DNA from 2 places in the Pseudomonas sp. Pso3 genome. Region 2 is predicted to be linked to the other one. Evidence: predicted binding sites of a transcription regulator. Region 2 holds the regulator's gene; the other holds the start of a gene.
The links. Region 2 encodes FliA, which starts transcription of late flagellar genes. Its sites were predicted from a motif close to CTAAAGTTTNNNNNNNNNNNGCCGNTAA; they were not measured.
Positions count from the first base shown of each region.

Region 1: a site for FliA is predicted at 5,670-5,697, ahead of ACZ5R1_RS14345 (flagellar protein MotY). Genes of this name have one in related genera too.

Region 1 covers NZ_AP043687.1:3,042,729-3,050,402, reverse strand. Annotated here, with positions in the region: gene ACZ5R1_RS14385 (PhzF family phenazine biosynthesis protein) at 1-678, shown strand, start outside; gene argF (ornithine carbamoyltransferase) at 727-1,644, opposite strand; gene ACZ5R1_RS14375 (DUF3597 domain-containing protein) at 1,839-2,243, opposite strand; gene grxD (Grx4 family monothiol glutaredoxin) at 2,488-2,814, shown strand; gene bfr (bacterioferritin) at 2,875-3,354, opposite strand; gene ACZ5R1_RS14360 (bacterioferritin-associated ferredoxin) at 3,547-3,762, opposite strand; gene rnt (ribonuclease T) at 3,873-4,544, opposite strand; gene pyrC (dihydroorotase) at 4,547-5,590, opposite strand; gene ACZ5R1_RS14345 (flagellar protein MotY) at 5,732-6,682, shown strand; gene ACZ5R1_RS14340 (argininosuccinate synthase) at 6,800-7,674, shown strand, end outside.
Region 2 covers NZ_AP043687.1:1,650,864-1,658,537, reverse strand. Annotated here, with positions in the region: gene ACZ5R1_RS07795 (chemotaxis protein CheA) at 1-1,750, opposite strand, end outside; gene ACZ5R1_RS07790 (protein phosphatase CheZ) at 1,777-2,565, opposite strand; gene ACZ5R1_RS07785 (chemotaxis response regulator CheY) at 2,585-2,959, opposite strand; gene fliA (RNA polymerase sigma factor FliA) at 3,047-3,787, opposite strand; gene fleN (flagellar synthesis regulator FleN) at 3,784-4,614, opposite strand; gene flhF (flagellar biosynthesis protein FlhF) at 4,707-6,035, opposite strand; gene flhA (flagellar biosynthesis protein FlhA) at 6,046-7,674, opposite strand, start outside.

The sequences.
Region 1 (7,674 bases), 1.4 Mb from region 2:
CAGCGGATCGCCACCGAGCACAATCTTTCGGAAACCGCCTTCGTAGTGCAGGAGGGAGATACCTGGCGCATCCGCTGGTTTACCCCGCGGACCGAGGTGCCCCTGTGTGGCCATGCCACTCTGGCCGCGGCGCATGTCCTGTTCGAGGTGTATGGCGAGGCGGGCGACCGCCTGGCGTTCATCAGCCAGTCGGGCGTTCTGCGCGTGTTTCGCGAAGTGGACGGCCTGCTGGCGCTGGATTTCCCTGCGCTAGTGCCCACGGAGCTGGGGGTGACCCCCGAACTGGAGCGTGCCCTGCGGGTATCGCCGGTGGATGCCCTGGCGGCGGACAAGCTGCTGGTGCTGCTGGAATCGGAACAGGCGGTACGGGACTGCAAGCCGGATCTGGCGGCCATCGCCCGGCTGCCCTGGCAGGGCGTCATCGTGACCGCGCGTGGCCAGGAGGTCGACTTCGTGTCGCGCTTCTTCGCCCCGGCGGTGGGCGTGGATGAGGATCCCGTCACCGGTTCGGCGCATTGCAGCCTGATTCCCTACTGGTCGCGGCGACTGGCCAAGCGGATGCTCACCGCCCAGCAGCTTTCGGCGCGGGGTGGGCAGCTCAGGTGTCGGCTGGAAGGGGATAGGGTCAGCATCGCCGGACGCGCGGTAACGGTCATGCGCGGGCAGTTGCTGCTGTGATGGTGAGACCTCGGCGGCCAGGGTGCCGCCGAGGCCTTCGGCTCCGGATCAGGCGTGCAGTGGCGGCTTGATGAGGAATTCGAGCAGCGCCTTCTGGGCATGCAGGCGATTTTCGGCTTCGTCCCAGACCACGGCGCGCGGGTCGTCCAGCAGGGTATGGCTGATCTCTTCGCCGCGGTGCGCCGGCAGGCAATGCATGAAGAGGACATCCGGCGCGGCGCCATCGAGCAGCTCGGCAGTGACCTGATAGGGCTTGAAGGCTGCCAGGCGCAGGCGGGTTTCCTCTTCCTGGCCCATGGAGGTCCAGACGTCGGTGCTGACCAGGTGCGCCTGGGCCACGGCCTCGCGCGGATCCCGGGTCAACCGGACGCGCTCGCCGGCACGTTCGAGAAAGCGCGGATTGGGCTCGTAGCCTTCCGGGCAGGCGATGCGCAGATTGAAGTCGAGTTGTTCGGCCGCTTCGATATAGCTGTTGCACATGTTGTTGCCGTCGCCGATCCAGGCCACGGTCTTGCCACGGATATCGCCGCGGTGCTCGAAGAAGGTCTGCATGTCCGCCAGCAGCTGGCAGGGGTGCAGATCGTCCGACAGGCCATTGATCACCGGCACCTGGGAATGGGCGGCGAAGGTGGTCAGCATCTCGTGGGCGTAGGTGCGGATCATCACGCCGTCGAGCATGCTCGACATGACGCGAGCGCTGTCCGGGACGGGCTCGCCACGGCCGAGCTGGGTGTCCCGAGACGAGAGGAAGATCGCCTGGCCACCGAGCTGGATCATGCCGGCCTCGAAGGAGAGGCGGGTGCGGGTGGAGGCCTTCTCGAAGATCATGCCCAGGACGCGATTGCGCAGGGGCTCATGCAGCACGCCCCTGTTACGCAGGGCCTTGAGCTCGATGCCGCGTGCGATGAGTTGCCGGAGTTCCTCGGGGGAACAGTCCATGAAAGAAAGAAAGTGGCGAACCGTCATTTCGTTACCCTAGCGTCCCGTCCCGGTAACGGCCGTCCATGGAGGGCGCGGCGAACCTGAGAGCATGCCGTTTCAAACGGCGGAAAGACCAAAGGCGAAATGGTATAAGTTCATGTCGCATTTTACCACCATCCCAGCCTAGGCCCTTCGTTTCGAGCGGCTAGCCTGGGACGGGGTAGCGAAGGGGCGGTGCCTTACAGCAGGTCAGCGGGGACGTTGCCGCCGTTGTCGGCCAGCTTCTGCAGAACGGCCTTGTGCAGCCACATGTTCATCTGGGCGGAGTCGCCCATCTTGTCGGCGGGGCAGTTCAGTTCCTTGGCCAGCTCCTGGCGGGCGGTCAGGCTGCTGTCCAGGTCGAGCAGCTTGAGCAGGTCGACGATGGAGGTCTTCCAGTTGAGCTGTTCGCCTTTCTGGGCGGCCAGACCGTCAAGCTTGGCGGCGACGTCCACCTGGCTCATGGGGGTGGCGCCGGTCGGGGCGGCCGGGCTGCCGGCGGGTGCGACGGTATCGGTCGCGCCGGTGGTGGGCGCAGCGGCGGGGGTATCCGCATGGGCTTCACCAATGCCGAGCTTCGAGAGGATCTTGCTGAACAGGCTCATGGAGTTCTCCTGGGTCTTGGATCAGGCGCACCGAGCGACGCCTACCCTTAACCTGACCACGGCCCGGGCGCCAAAGTTTTGCCTGGCGCCGCTCGGGATGGTCATGGTGCTGGCGAACGGCCGGGTCGGAACGTGGTCGATTGCCAGGTCGAGCCGCGCCTGTCACGGGCTGGACGTCGCGGAAATCCCGGCGTTCCACCGGCCTTTCCGTTACAATCGTCCCACCGTATTAGCGAGGTGCATCGTGGACATCATCGATACCATCAAAGACCAGATTGCCAACAATCCCGTGCTGCTCTACATGAAGGGTTCGCCGAACGCGCCTCAGTGCGGCTTCTCTTCCCGTGCCGCTCAGGTGCTGATGGCCTGTGGCGAGAAATTCGCCTACGTCGACATCCTGCAGAATCCGGAAATCCGCGCCAATCTGCCCAAGTACGCCAACTGGCCGACCTTCCCCCAGCTGTGGGTCGGCGGTGAACTGGTCGGCGGCAGCGATATCCTCGCCGAACTTTACGAGAAGGGCGAATTGCAGACCCTGATCAAGCAAGCCGTGGAAACCAAGGACGCCTGAGTCCCTGGTCCATAAAAAAAAGCCCGCAACGTGCGGGCTTTTTTGTGGGCGTCTGCCCGATCAATCGTCGTCGTCGTGCATCTGCGACTGGATGTAGTTCTCGATCCCGACACTGGCAATGAGGCTCAGCTGGGTTTCCAGCCAGTCGATGTGCTCTTCCTCGGATTCGAGAATGTCCTTGAGCATGTCGCGGCTGACGTAGTCCCGTACGCTTTCGCAGTAGGTGATGGCTTCACGCAGATCGGCCACGGCGCTGATTTCCAGGCGCAGGTCGCACTGGATCATCTCCTGGGTATTCTCGCCGATCATCAGCTTGCCCAGGTCCTGCAGATTGGGCAGGCCTTCCAGGAACAGGATGCGCTCGATCAGGCGATCGGCGTGCTTCATCTCGTCGATGGATTCCTTGTACTCGTGATGGCCGAGTTTGCGGATACCCCAGTCGTTGTACATCCGCGAATGCAGGAAGTACTGGTTGATGGCCACCAGTTCGTTGCCGAGGATCTTGTTCAAATGCTGGATGACGGTGATATCGCCTTTCATGGCCGGACCTACGAATGGGGTGGGATTGCCGGCAGTCTGAGCGTGGAACAGCCCTTTGTCAAAAGCTTAAGTTGTTGAAAAATCGACGAAAATCGAACGGTAATCGGAAGCTTTTCCATCCTTTCCGTAAGCGTTTGATTAGACAATAAAAAAGCCGGACCCAGGGTCCGGCTTTTTTTACAGGGCTTGCGCTCAGGCGCGCGGCACGTCCAGCGCGTAGGCGAGCTGCTGGGCGCCGTGCAGTTCGCCGAGGGTTTCCTTGACCACCTGCTTGGCCAGGCAGGCGCACTTGCCGCACTGGGTGGCGCAACCGGTGCTTTCCCGAACTTCCCGATAACTGCAGCAGCCCTCGTAGATGGCTTCACGAATCTGCTTGTCGGTCACGCCACGGCAAAGACACACGTACATGGATCGCCTGCTGTATGAGTGGAGGTGCCGCCAAAGCTAATGACAATGAGAATGATTGTCAAAGTTGTAGGCGGCAAAATCTCATCAAAGGCAGGATCGGCGACGGACGGTCAGTCGAGATCGACCCAGCCACCCATCTCCCGCCAGCGATTGACGATGCCGCAGAACAGCTCGGCGGTCTTCTCGGTGTCGTAGCGGGCGGAGTGGGCTTCGCGGTTATCGAATTCGATGCCGGCCGCCTGACAGGCCTTGGCCAGCACCGTCTGGCCATAGGCCAGGCCGGCGAGGGTCGCGGTATCGAAGCTGGAGAAGGGGTGGAAGGGATTGCGCTTCAGGCCGCAGCGCAACACCGCGGCATTGAGGAAGCCCAGGTCGAAGCTGCTGTTGTGGCCGACCAGGATGGCCCTCTTGCAGCCGCTGGACTTGAGCGACTTGCGCACGCCCTTGAAGATCTCGCTGAGCGCCTGCTCTTCACCCACCGCCATGCGCAGCGGATGGTCGAGCTTGATGCCGGTGAATTCCAGCGCCGCCGCCTCGATGTTGGCGCCGGCGAAGGGTTCGACGCGGAAGAAGTAGGTGTGATCCGGATAGAGCACGCCTTCCTCGTCCATGGCCACGGTGGTGGCGGCGATTTCCAGCAGGGCATCGGTGGCGGCGTTGAAGCCGCCGGTCTCGACATCCACCACCACCGGCAGGTAGCCGCGGAAGCGGCGGGCCATGGGGATGCGCGAGTCGGACATCGGCTGGCTGGCGTCCAGTTCGTCGCTGAAGGTCTCGTCCATGCTCATGCACCCACCTCCAGGCGCCAGCGCAGGGTCTCGCCGGCGCGCAGCGGAATCACCTCGTGGTCACCGAAGGGCAGGGAAGCCGGCGCCTGCCAGTCCTCGCGCACCAGGGTGACGGTTTCGGCATTGCGCGGCAGGCCGTAGAAATCGGCACCGAAGTGGCTGGCGAAGCCTTCCAGGCGGTCGAGGGCATCGCGGCTCTCGAAGGCCTCGGCATAGAGCTCCAGGGCGCCATAGGCGGTATAGCAGCCGGCGCAGCCGCAGGCCGCTTCCTTGGCGTGACGCGCGTGGGGCGCCGAATCGGTGCCCAGGAAGAACTTGGGATTGCCGCTGGTGGCGGCGTCCAGCAGGGCGCTCTGATGGGTGTTGCGCTTGAGGATCGGCAGGCAATAGAAATGCGGCCGGATCCCGCCCACCAGCATGTGGTTGCGGTTGTACAGCAGGTGATGCACGGTGATGGTGGCGCCTACGTTGGCCGGGGCCTCGCGCACGAAGGCCGCAGCGTCGCCGGTGGTGATGTGCTCGAAGACCACCTTCAGCGTCGGGAAGCGCTGGACGATACGCACCAGGTGCTCATCGATGAATTTCTTCTCGCGATCGAAGACGTCCACCTCGGCATGGGTGACCTCGCCGTGCACCAGCAGCGGCAGGCCGATCTCGGCCATGGCTTCCAGGGTGGGGAAGAGGTTGTCCAGCGAGGTCACGCCGGAATCGGAGTTGGTGGTGGCGCCGGCCGGATAGAGCTTGGCGGCATGCACGAAGCCACTGGCCCTGGCGGCGCGGACGTCTTCCGGGCTGGTGCGGTCGGTGAGATAGAGCACCATCAGCGGCTCGAAGCGGCTGCCGGCCGGGCGTGCCGCCAGGATGCGCTCGCGATAGGCGGCGGCCTGCTCGGCATTGCGCACCGGCGGTACCAGGTTGGGCATGACGATGGCGCGACCGAATTCCCGGGCGGCGTCGGCGACGGTCTGCTGCAGGGCGGCGCCGTCGCGCAGGTGAATGTGCCAGTCATCGGGACGGGCAAGGGTGATCCGGTCGGTCATGCGGGATTCCAGGCTGCGGGAAAGTAGGGAAATGCTACCGGAAAAGGGGGTAGCCGGCACCCGTGCGGCGGGACCGCGCTCAAGTTTTCCGCGCCCTTGACCGATAAGAACCCCAGGTACTTTTTCTTTCCGGAGTCCGACGTGCGCCCGCGTTACCTCTTCCTTTCCTGTCTGCTGCTCGCCGTGCCGGCCTGGGGGATGACCTTCCAGAGCCGGCTCGAGAGCGTGGAATGGAAGGTGGAGGGCGACATCTTCGCCTGTCGTCTGCTGCAGCCCATCCCGCGCTTCGGCAGTGGTGGCTTCCTGCGCCGCGCGGGCGAGTCCACGGTGTTCGAATTGCGGCCCAATGGCCAGTGGTTGCCGGCGGGCAGCGCCAGCCTGAAGGCGGCGGCGGTGCCCTGGAAGCCGGGGCTGGGCGATATCAGCCTTGGCTCGGTCAAGGTGGTTGAGGGCGAGCAGGCGCTGGCCACCAGCGCGCAGCAGGCGCAGCGCCTGCTGGCGGGGCTGATGGAGGGGCGCATGCCCCAGGTGAGTCGCTCGGGGGCCCTGGACGACCGCGTCGAGGTGCGACTGTTGCCAGTGCGCTTCGAACCGGCCTACCAGCAATTCCAGGCCTGCACCCAGAAGCTGCTGGCGGTCAACTTCGAGCAGATCCGCCATTCCCAGGTCAATTTCCCGGGCGGTGGCGATACCCTCGACGACCTCGCCAAGGCCAAGCTCGACCTCATCGACGAATACCTGAACGCCGATCCGACGGTCAATCATGTCATCGTCTCCGGCTACAGCGATAATCAGGGCACCCGCCTGGACAACCGGCAGGAATCGCGGCTGCGCGCCATCGCGGTGATGGAGTACCTCAAGAGCAAGGGCTTCGCCGCGGAGCAGATCGAATTGCGCTTCTTTGGCGAGCAGTACCCCGTGGCGCCCAACACCAGCAAGGCCAATCGCGCGCTCAACCGCCGGGTGACCCTGGTGTTCTCGCGGGTCCCGCCGAGCGGCGAGCCGCCGGCTGCGCCAGCCACCAGTACCGCGGCCAATCCGCCCGAATCGCCGGCGCCCACCCCGGCACCGCTGGCCAAGCCCAAGGGCTGATCCGCCCCGACCGCATGTCGCCCAGACATCAGAGTGCGTCGCGCCCCTGTAAAAGCAGCGAGGCGACCAGTAGAATTGTCGCTTTCCGACTCAACGCAATACACGGGAGCGAACGGCATGGCGGATGTGAAGAAGGTAGTCCTGGCGTATTCCGGCGGCCTGGACACCTCGGTGATCCTCAAGTGGCTGCAGGATACCTATAACTGCGAAGTGGTGACCTTCACCGCTGACCTCGGCCAGGGCGAGGAAGTCGAACCGGCCCGTGCCAAGGCCAAGGCCATGGGCGTCAAGGAAATCTACATCGACGACCTGCGCGAAGAATTCGTCCGCGACTTCGTCTACCCGATGTTCCGTGCCAATACCGTCTACGAAGGCGAGTACCTGCTGGGTACCTCCATCGCCCGTCCGCTGATCGCCAAGCGCCTGATCGAGATCGCCAACGAGACCGGCGCCGACGCCATCTCTCACGGCGCCACCGGCAAGGGCAACGACCAGGTGCGCTTCGAGCTGGGCGCCTACGCCCTCAAGCCGGGCGTCAAGGTGATCGCGCCCTGGCGCGAGTGGGACCTGCTGTCCCGTGAGAAGCTGATGGACTACGCCGAAAAGCATCAGATCCCGATCGAGCGCCACGGCAAGAAGAAGTCGCCGTACTCCATGGACGCCAACCTGCTGCACATCTCCTACGAGGGCGGCGTGCTGGAAGACACCTGGACCGAGCATGAAGAAGACATGTGGCGCTGGACCAAGTCGCCGGAAGCCGCGCCGGATACCCCGACCTATCTCGAGCTGACCTACCGCAACGGTGACATCGTCGCCATCGACGGCAAGGAACTGAGCCCGGCCACCGTGCTGGCCGAACTGAACCGCATCGGCGGCGAGAACGGCATCGGTCGCCTGGACATCGTCGAGAACCGCTATGTGGGCATGAAGTCCCGTGGCTGCTACGAGACCCCCGGTGGCACCATCATGCTCAAGGCCCACCGCGCCATCGA
Region 2 (7,674 bases):
GCTGGCTGATCTTGGTCTTGACCACGTCCATGCCCACACCGCGACCGGAGATGTCGGAGATCTCGGCCTTGGTGGAGAAACCCGGGGCGAAGATCAGGTTGAAGCACTCGGTCTCGGTCAGGCGATCGGCCGCGTCGCGGTCGAGCAGACCTTTTTCCACGGCCTTGTTGCGCAGCAGATCCGCGTCCATGCCCTTGCCGTCATCGGAGATCGACAGAAGGATATGGTCGCCTTCCTGCTCGGCGGAGAGCACTACGCGACCCGCACGGGACTTGCCGTTCTCTTCACGCTCGGCCGGTCCTTCGATGCCGTGGTCGACCGCGTTGCGCACCAGGTGCACCAGCGGATCGGCCAGGGCCTCGACCAGGTTCTTGTCCAGGTCGGTTTCTTCGCCGACCAGTTCCAGATTGATCTCTTTCTTCAGGCTGCGCGCCAGATCGCGGACCAGGCGCGGGAAGCGACCAAAGACCTTCTTGATCGGCTGCATCCGGGTCTTCATGACCGAGGTCTGCAGATCGGCGGTGACCACGTCGAGGTTGGACACGGCCTTGGCCATGGCTTCGTCGCCGCTGTTCAGGCCCAGGCGTACCAGACGGTTACGCACCAGCACCAGTTCGCCGACCATGTTCATGATCTCGTCCAGCCGCGCGGTGTCGACCCGCACGGTGGTCTCCGCCTCGCTGGTGGGACGCTCGGCAGGCGCGGCGGCTGCCGGCTTGGGCACCGCGGCCTCGGCCACCGGCGCCGGCTTCGGCGCCGGTGCGGGAGCCGCCGGCTGAGGTGCGGCCACCGGTGCCGGCGCAGCGGCCACCGGAGCGGCTACCGCTTCCGCGGCTGCCGCGGGACCACTGAACTTGCCCTTGCCATGCAACTCGTCGAGCAGGGATTCGAATTCGTCGTCGGTGATCTCGTCACCGCTCGCCGCGGTTGCCGGAGCCGCTGCGGCCGGGGCTGCAGCGACGGGTGCCGCGGCTTCGCTGGCGACGAACTTGCCCTTGCCGTGCAATTCGTCGAGCAGGGCCTCGAATTCATCGTCGGTGATGTCTTCGCCACCGGGCGCGGCAGCGGCAGGGGCCGCAGCGGCAACCGGCGCAGCGGCCGGCGCCTCCTGGAACTTGCCCTTGCCATGCAGCTGGTCGAGCAGGGCTTCGAATTCGTCATCGGTGATGTCGTCGCCACCGGCGGCTGCCGGCGTTTCCGCTGCCGCGCTCGGCTCGCTGCCCAGGGCATCGAGCAGATTCTGGAAATCGGCATCGCTCAATTCCGGCTCGGCCGCCGCAGCGGCGACCGGAGTCGGTTCCGCGACCACTGCCGGAGCGGCAGCCACGGGCGCAACCGGAGCCGGCGCCGGCGCACTGCCGGCGGGCTCGGCCAGGCGGGCCAGGGCCGCCAGCAATTCGGGCGAAGCCGGGGTCGGCTCTTCGCGTTCACGGACCTGACCGAACATCTCGTTGACGGAATCCAGTGCTTGCAGCACCACATCCATCAGCTCGGCATCCACGCGGCGTTCGCCCTTGCGCAGGATGTCGAAAACGTTTTCCGCGATATGGCAGCACTCGACCAGGGTATGGAGCTGCAGGAAACCGGCACCGCCCTTTACGGTATGGAAGCCACGGAAAATGGCGTTCAGCAGATCCATGTCATCCGGGCGGCTTTCCAGCTCGACCAATTGTTCGGACAACTGTTCGAGAATCTCGCCGGCCTCTACCAGGAAATCCTGGAGGATCTCTTCATCGGCGTCGAAGCTCATTCCTGCACTCCCCAAGAGGGTCTGGGTCAAAAGCCCAGACTGGATAGAAGATCGTCGACGTCGACCTGAGCGGCCACGACGTCTTCACGCTTATCGGCATGAATCTGCGGACCTTCACCCTTCATCGTCTTTTCTTTTCGATTCTGTTCGATCAGCGCGGTGTGATCGTGACTGAAGCCGGTATAGCGATCGACCTGGCTGGCCATCATCACCAGCTTGACGAGGTCTTTCTCGATCTGCCCGACGAGATTGACCACGCGCTTGATCACCTGACCGGTAAGGTCCTGGTAGTCCTGCGCCAGAAGGATGTCGTTGAGCTTGGCCGACAGTTGCTCGGCGCTGCTCTCGCTGTGACTGAGGAAGGCGTCGACGCGCTTGGCCAGCTCGCGGAATTCGTCCGCGCCCATTTCCCGGCGCATGAACTTCTTCCAGTCGGCATGCACGGCGCGGGCTTCGTCGCCGAAGTTGCCTACCAGCGGGGCGCTCTCCTCCACCAGATCCATGGTCCGGTTGGCGGCGTTCTCGGTCATCTTCACCACGTAGGAGAGACGATCGGTGGCATCGCTGATCTGGGAGACCTCTTCGCCGGCCATGCCGCGCGGATCGATCTCGAAGTTGACGATGGCGTTGTGCAACTCGCGGGTCAGCTTGCCGACTTCCTGGTAGAGACCCCGATCGCGCAACTGGTTGAGTTCATTGATGACGTGCACGGCCTGGGTGAAATCGCCGCTTTCCAGGCATTTCACCAGCTCTTGGGCGTGCTGTTTGAGATTCGACTCGAAGTCGCTGAAGCTGTTGGAGCCAAGCTGATCCATAACGTCCCCGCGGCTTTCTTCAGCCGTTCACCCGCTCGAAGATCTTGTCGATCTTTTCTTTCAGCACCTGGGCGGTGAAAGGCTTGACCACATAGCCGTTCACGCCGGCCTGAGCGGCTTCGATGATCTGCTCGCGCTTGGCTTCGGCGGTCACCATCAGCACTGGCAGGGTCTTCAGGCGCGCATCGGCGCGCACCTGGCGCAGCAGGTCGATGCCGGTCATGCCGGGCATGTTCCAGTCGGTGACGAGAAAATCGAAGTTGCCGCTCTGCAACATCGGCAGCGCGGTGTTGCCGTCGTCCGCTTCGGCGGTATTGGTGAATCCCAGATCGCGCAGCAAATTCTTGATGATGCGTCTCATCGTGGAAAAATCGTCCACGATGAGGATTTTCATGTTCTTGTCCAAGTCGACCTCCGTCCTAATCCGCACACACGCCGCAAGGCGCGTCTAAGCAATCGTAGTAGCCTGAGTACCAGCCGGTTAACGCGAACGCCATTCCGCCAGCCGCGCCCGCAGGCGTGCCGCGCATTGACTGTGAAGTTGGCAGACGCGTGACTCGCTCACGCCCAGCACCTCGCCGATTTCCTTGAGGTTGAGTTCCTCGTCGTAATACAGCGAGAGCACCAGACGTTCACGCTCCGGAAGATTGGCGATGGCGTCGGCCAGGGCCTTGCGGAAGCGCTCGTCCTCCAGACCGCGACCGGGTTCGAGTTCATGCGAACCGCTCTCCTCGAGCCCATGCTCACCACCCTCCATGAGGTCGTCGAAACTGAACAGGCGACTCCCCATGGTGTCGCCAAGGATGCCGTAGTACTCATCCAGACTCAATTTAAGTTCGGCCGCGACTTCGGAATCTTTAGCGTCGCGACCGGTGCGCGCTTCCACCGCGCGAATGGCGTCGGTGACCATGCGCGTGTTGCGATGCACCGAGCGTGGCGCCCAGTCGCCCTTGCGGACCTCGTCGAGCATGGCGCCGCGGATGCGGATGCCGGCGTAGGTCTCGAAGCTGGCGCCCTTGCCGGCGTCATATTTGCGCGAGGCCTCCAGCAGGCCGATCATGCCGGCCTGCATCAGGTCCTCGACCTGCACGCTGGCCGGCAGTCGCGCCAGGAGATGGTAGGCGATGCGTTTCACCAACGGCGCATAGCGGTTGATGAGTTGCTCCTGCTGGGTACGTTCCGAGGTTTTGCTGTACATGCGAAGCCCGCTGGATGCTGTCATGCGTGGGTACCGATGGCTGGTTGCACAAGGCGCTCGACAAAGAACTCGAGATGGCCGCGCGGATTGGCGGGCAACGGCCAGCCATCGACTTTCTGAGCTACCGCACGAAAGGCCAGCGAGGCCTTGGCACGCGGAAAGGCTTCGAACACGGGGCGCTGTTTCTGCACGGCTTTGCGCACCGCCTCGTCGAACGGAATGGCGCCCACATACTGGAGGGCGACATCCAGGAATCTGTCGGTCACCTTGGTCAGCTTAGCAAAGAGATTGCGACCTTCCTGGGGCGTCAGCGCCATGTTCGCCAGGACCCGGAAACGGGTGACGCCATGGTCGCGATTGAGCAGCTTGATCAGGGCGTAGGCATCGGTGATGGAGGTGGGCTCGTCGCACACCACCACCAGGACTTCCTGGGCGGCGCGAACGAAGCTGACCACCTGGTCGCCGATGCCGGCCGCGGTATCGACGATGAGCACGTCGAGGTTTTCGCTGATGTCGCTGAAGGCCTGGATCAGACCGGCGTGCTGGGCCGGCGTCAGATTGACCATCGCCTGGGTGCCCGAGGCCGCCGGGACGATGCGGATGCCGCCCGGGCCGTGCAGCAGCACGTCGCGCAGCTCGCACTCGCCGGAGATGACGTCGGCCAGGGTGCGCTTGGGCGACAGGCCGAGCAGAACGTCGATGTTGGCAAGGCCCAGGTCGGCGTCGAGCAGCATGACGCGCCGCCCGATATCGGCCAGGGCCAAGGCCAGGTTGACCGACACGTTGGTCTTGCCGACACCGCCTTTACCGCCCGTGACCGCTATGACTTGGACGGGATGCATGCTACCCATTGCCTGATACCTTTGATTGAAATCCGTCACACTTTAGACCAAGTGCATTTGGCGTGCCCAGGCATGCGATGCACCACTACCGTTCGTCTGCGCTAACCGGCGCGGCGGGCATTGCTCTGATACAGGCCGGCAAGCATGCCCGCCATGGTTTCTTCGCTCGGTTCCTCGGGGGCCTGCAGGCTCACCGCGCGGCTCACCAGCTGGTGGCTGCGGGCCGGATGCAGGTCGTCCGGGATGCGCGGGCCGTCGGCGATGTAGGCCACCGGCAGGCGCTGGCTGATGGCCAGACCCAGGGCTTCGCCGAGACTGGCGGCTTCGTCCAGCTTGGTCAGCACGCAGCCGCTCAGGCCGCAGCGCCGATAGCTGTGGTAGGCCGCCTTGAGCACCTGGCTCTGGCTGGTGACACCCAATACCAGATAGTTGCGAATTTTCAGCTGGCGGTTGGCCAGGGCTTCGAGCTGCACCTTGAGCGCCGGATCATTGGCGGGCATGCCCGCGGTGTCGATCAGCACCAGGCGCTTGCGTGCCAGGGGTGCCAGCGCCTGGGCCAGGGACTGGCCCGGGTCGACCAGGGTCACCGGCACGTCGAGGATACGGCCGAGGGTCTTGATCTGCTCCTGGGCACCGATGCGGAAGCTGTCCATGCTGACCAGCGCCAGACTCTGGGGACCGTACTTGAGCACGTAGCTGGCGGCGAGCTTGGCCAGGGTGGTGGTCTTGCCCATGCCGGCCGGACCGACGAAGGCGACGACACCGCCCTCCTCCAGAATCTTGGCGTCGGTGGTCTTGGCCAGCTGGGCGAAGTTGGCCAGCAGCATGCGCCAGGCATGGCGCGGGTCCTGGATCTTGGCGACGCTGTCGAGCAGGTGGCGGGCCAGATCGGCCGGCAGACCCATGCGCTGCAGACGACGCCAGAGGCCGGCCTGCTGCGGACGGGTGGACTGCACCTGGGTCCAGGCCATGGAGCCGAGCTGGACTTCCAGCAGTTCACGCAGACCGCTGAGTTCGCTGCGCATGGCTTCCAGGGCGCGACGGTCTTCCGGCGCGGCGCTGGCGGCAGGGGCGGCAGCGGCCGGCTGGGGCGCACGCGGCGGGGCGATCACCGGCTCGCGGCGGCTGTCGGCGGCGCTGATGGCGCCGAGCAGCTGCTTGTCCTTGGGTGCGGCCGAGGGCACGCCCGGCGCGCGGATGCTGAGGTCGGCATGGGCCTGGGCGATCTTCGCATGGGTCTTGCGCAACTCCGCCTGCAGCTCCGCGTTGGGCGCGGCCGGTGCCGGAGCCTGGTAGTCCAGCGCCGCGGTCAGCTCGACACCACCGGCGACCCGGCGGTTGCTGAGGATGGCGGCATCCGGGCCCAGCTCGTCGCGTACCAGCTTCATGGCTTGACGCATATCGGCGGCGAAGAAACGTTTGACTTGCATGATCTAGACCTCAGCCATTCTGGCCAACGGTAGCGACGATGGTGACCTGCTTGTTGTCCGGAATTTCCTGGTAGGCCAGTACACTCATGTTCGGCGCCGCCATCCGCGCGAAGCGGGACATCATCCCGCGGATCGCACCGGCTACCAGCAGCACCACTGGCTTACCCATCATTTCCTGACGCTGCGCTGCCTCGATGAGGGAACGCTGCAGTTTTTCAGCCATGCCAGGCTCGAGGAACATGCCGTCCTCGGCGCCTTGACCGGCCTTCTGCATACTACTTAGCAACATCTGTTCCAACCTTGGCTCAAGGGTGATAACAGGCAGCTCAGGCTCCATTCCAACGATGTTCTGGACGATTGCGCGGGACAAGGCGACCCGTACGGCACCGGCGATGGCGGCGGGATCTTGACTCCGCGGACCGACGTTGGCGATGGCTTCGGCGATGGTACGGATGTCGCGGACCGGGACCTGCTCCTGCAGCAGTTGCTGGAGGATCTTGAGCAGGGTCGACAGGGAAACGATGCCGGGCACCAGCTCCTCGGCCAGCTTGGGCGAACTCTTGGCCAGTACCTGCAGCAGTTGCTGGACCTCCTCGTGGCCGATCAGCTCGTGGGCGTGCTTGAAGAGCACCTGGTTGAGGTGGGTGGCGACCACGGTGCTGGCATCGACCACGGTGTAGCCGAGGGACTGGGCCTGGTCGCGCTGGGTGACGTCGATCCAGACCGCCTCCAGACCGAATGCCGGATCCTTGGCGGCGACGCCGTTGAGGGAGCCATAGACCTGACCGGGGTTGATGGCCAGTTCGCGGTCGGGATAGATCTCGGCTTCGGCCACGCTGACGCCCATAAGAGTCAGACGATAGGCGTTGGGCAGCAGGTCCAGGTTGTCGCGGATGTGTACCGACGGCATGAGGAAACCGAGGTCCTGGGACAACTTCTTGCGCACGCCCTTGATCCGCGCCAGCAACTGGCCACCCTGGTTGCGATCGACCATGGGGATCAGCCGGTACCCGACTTCCAGACCGACCATGTCCACCGGGGTGACGTCGTCCCAGCCCAGCTCCTTGGCCTCGGCCGGACGCTGCACGGGAGCCAGGTCCTGCTGCTTCTTGGCTTCGACCTCGGCGGTCTGCTTGGCCTGGCGCTGACGCTTGTAGATCAGCCAGGCACCGGCTGCGGCGGCGCCACCCAGGCCGAGGAACGGCAGGTGCGGCATGCCCGGCACCAGGCCCATGGCGATGATGATGAAAGCCGAGACCGCCAGCGCCTTGGGCGAGGCGAACATCTGACGATTGACCTGCTGACCCATGTCTTCGGCGGAGGACACCCGGGTGACCATGATGGCCGCGGCGACTGACAGCAGCAGCGAGGGAACCTGGGCGACCAGGCCGTCACCGATGGTCAGCAGGGCGTAGATGCGCGCCGCTTCGCCGAACGGCAGACCGTGCTGGGCCATACCAATGGCCATGCCGCCGATGAGGTTGATGAAGAGGATCAGCAGACCGGCGACGGCGTCACCGCGGACGAACTTGCTGGCACCGTCCATGGAACCGTAGAAGTCGGCTTCCTGGCCCACTTCGGTCCGGCGCTTCTTGGCTTCGGCCTGGTCGATGATGCCGGCGTTCAGGTCGGCGTCGAT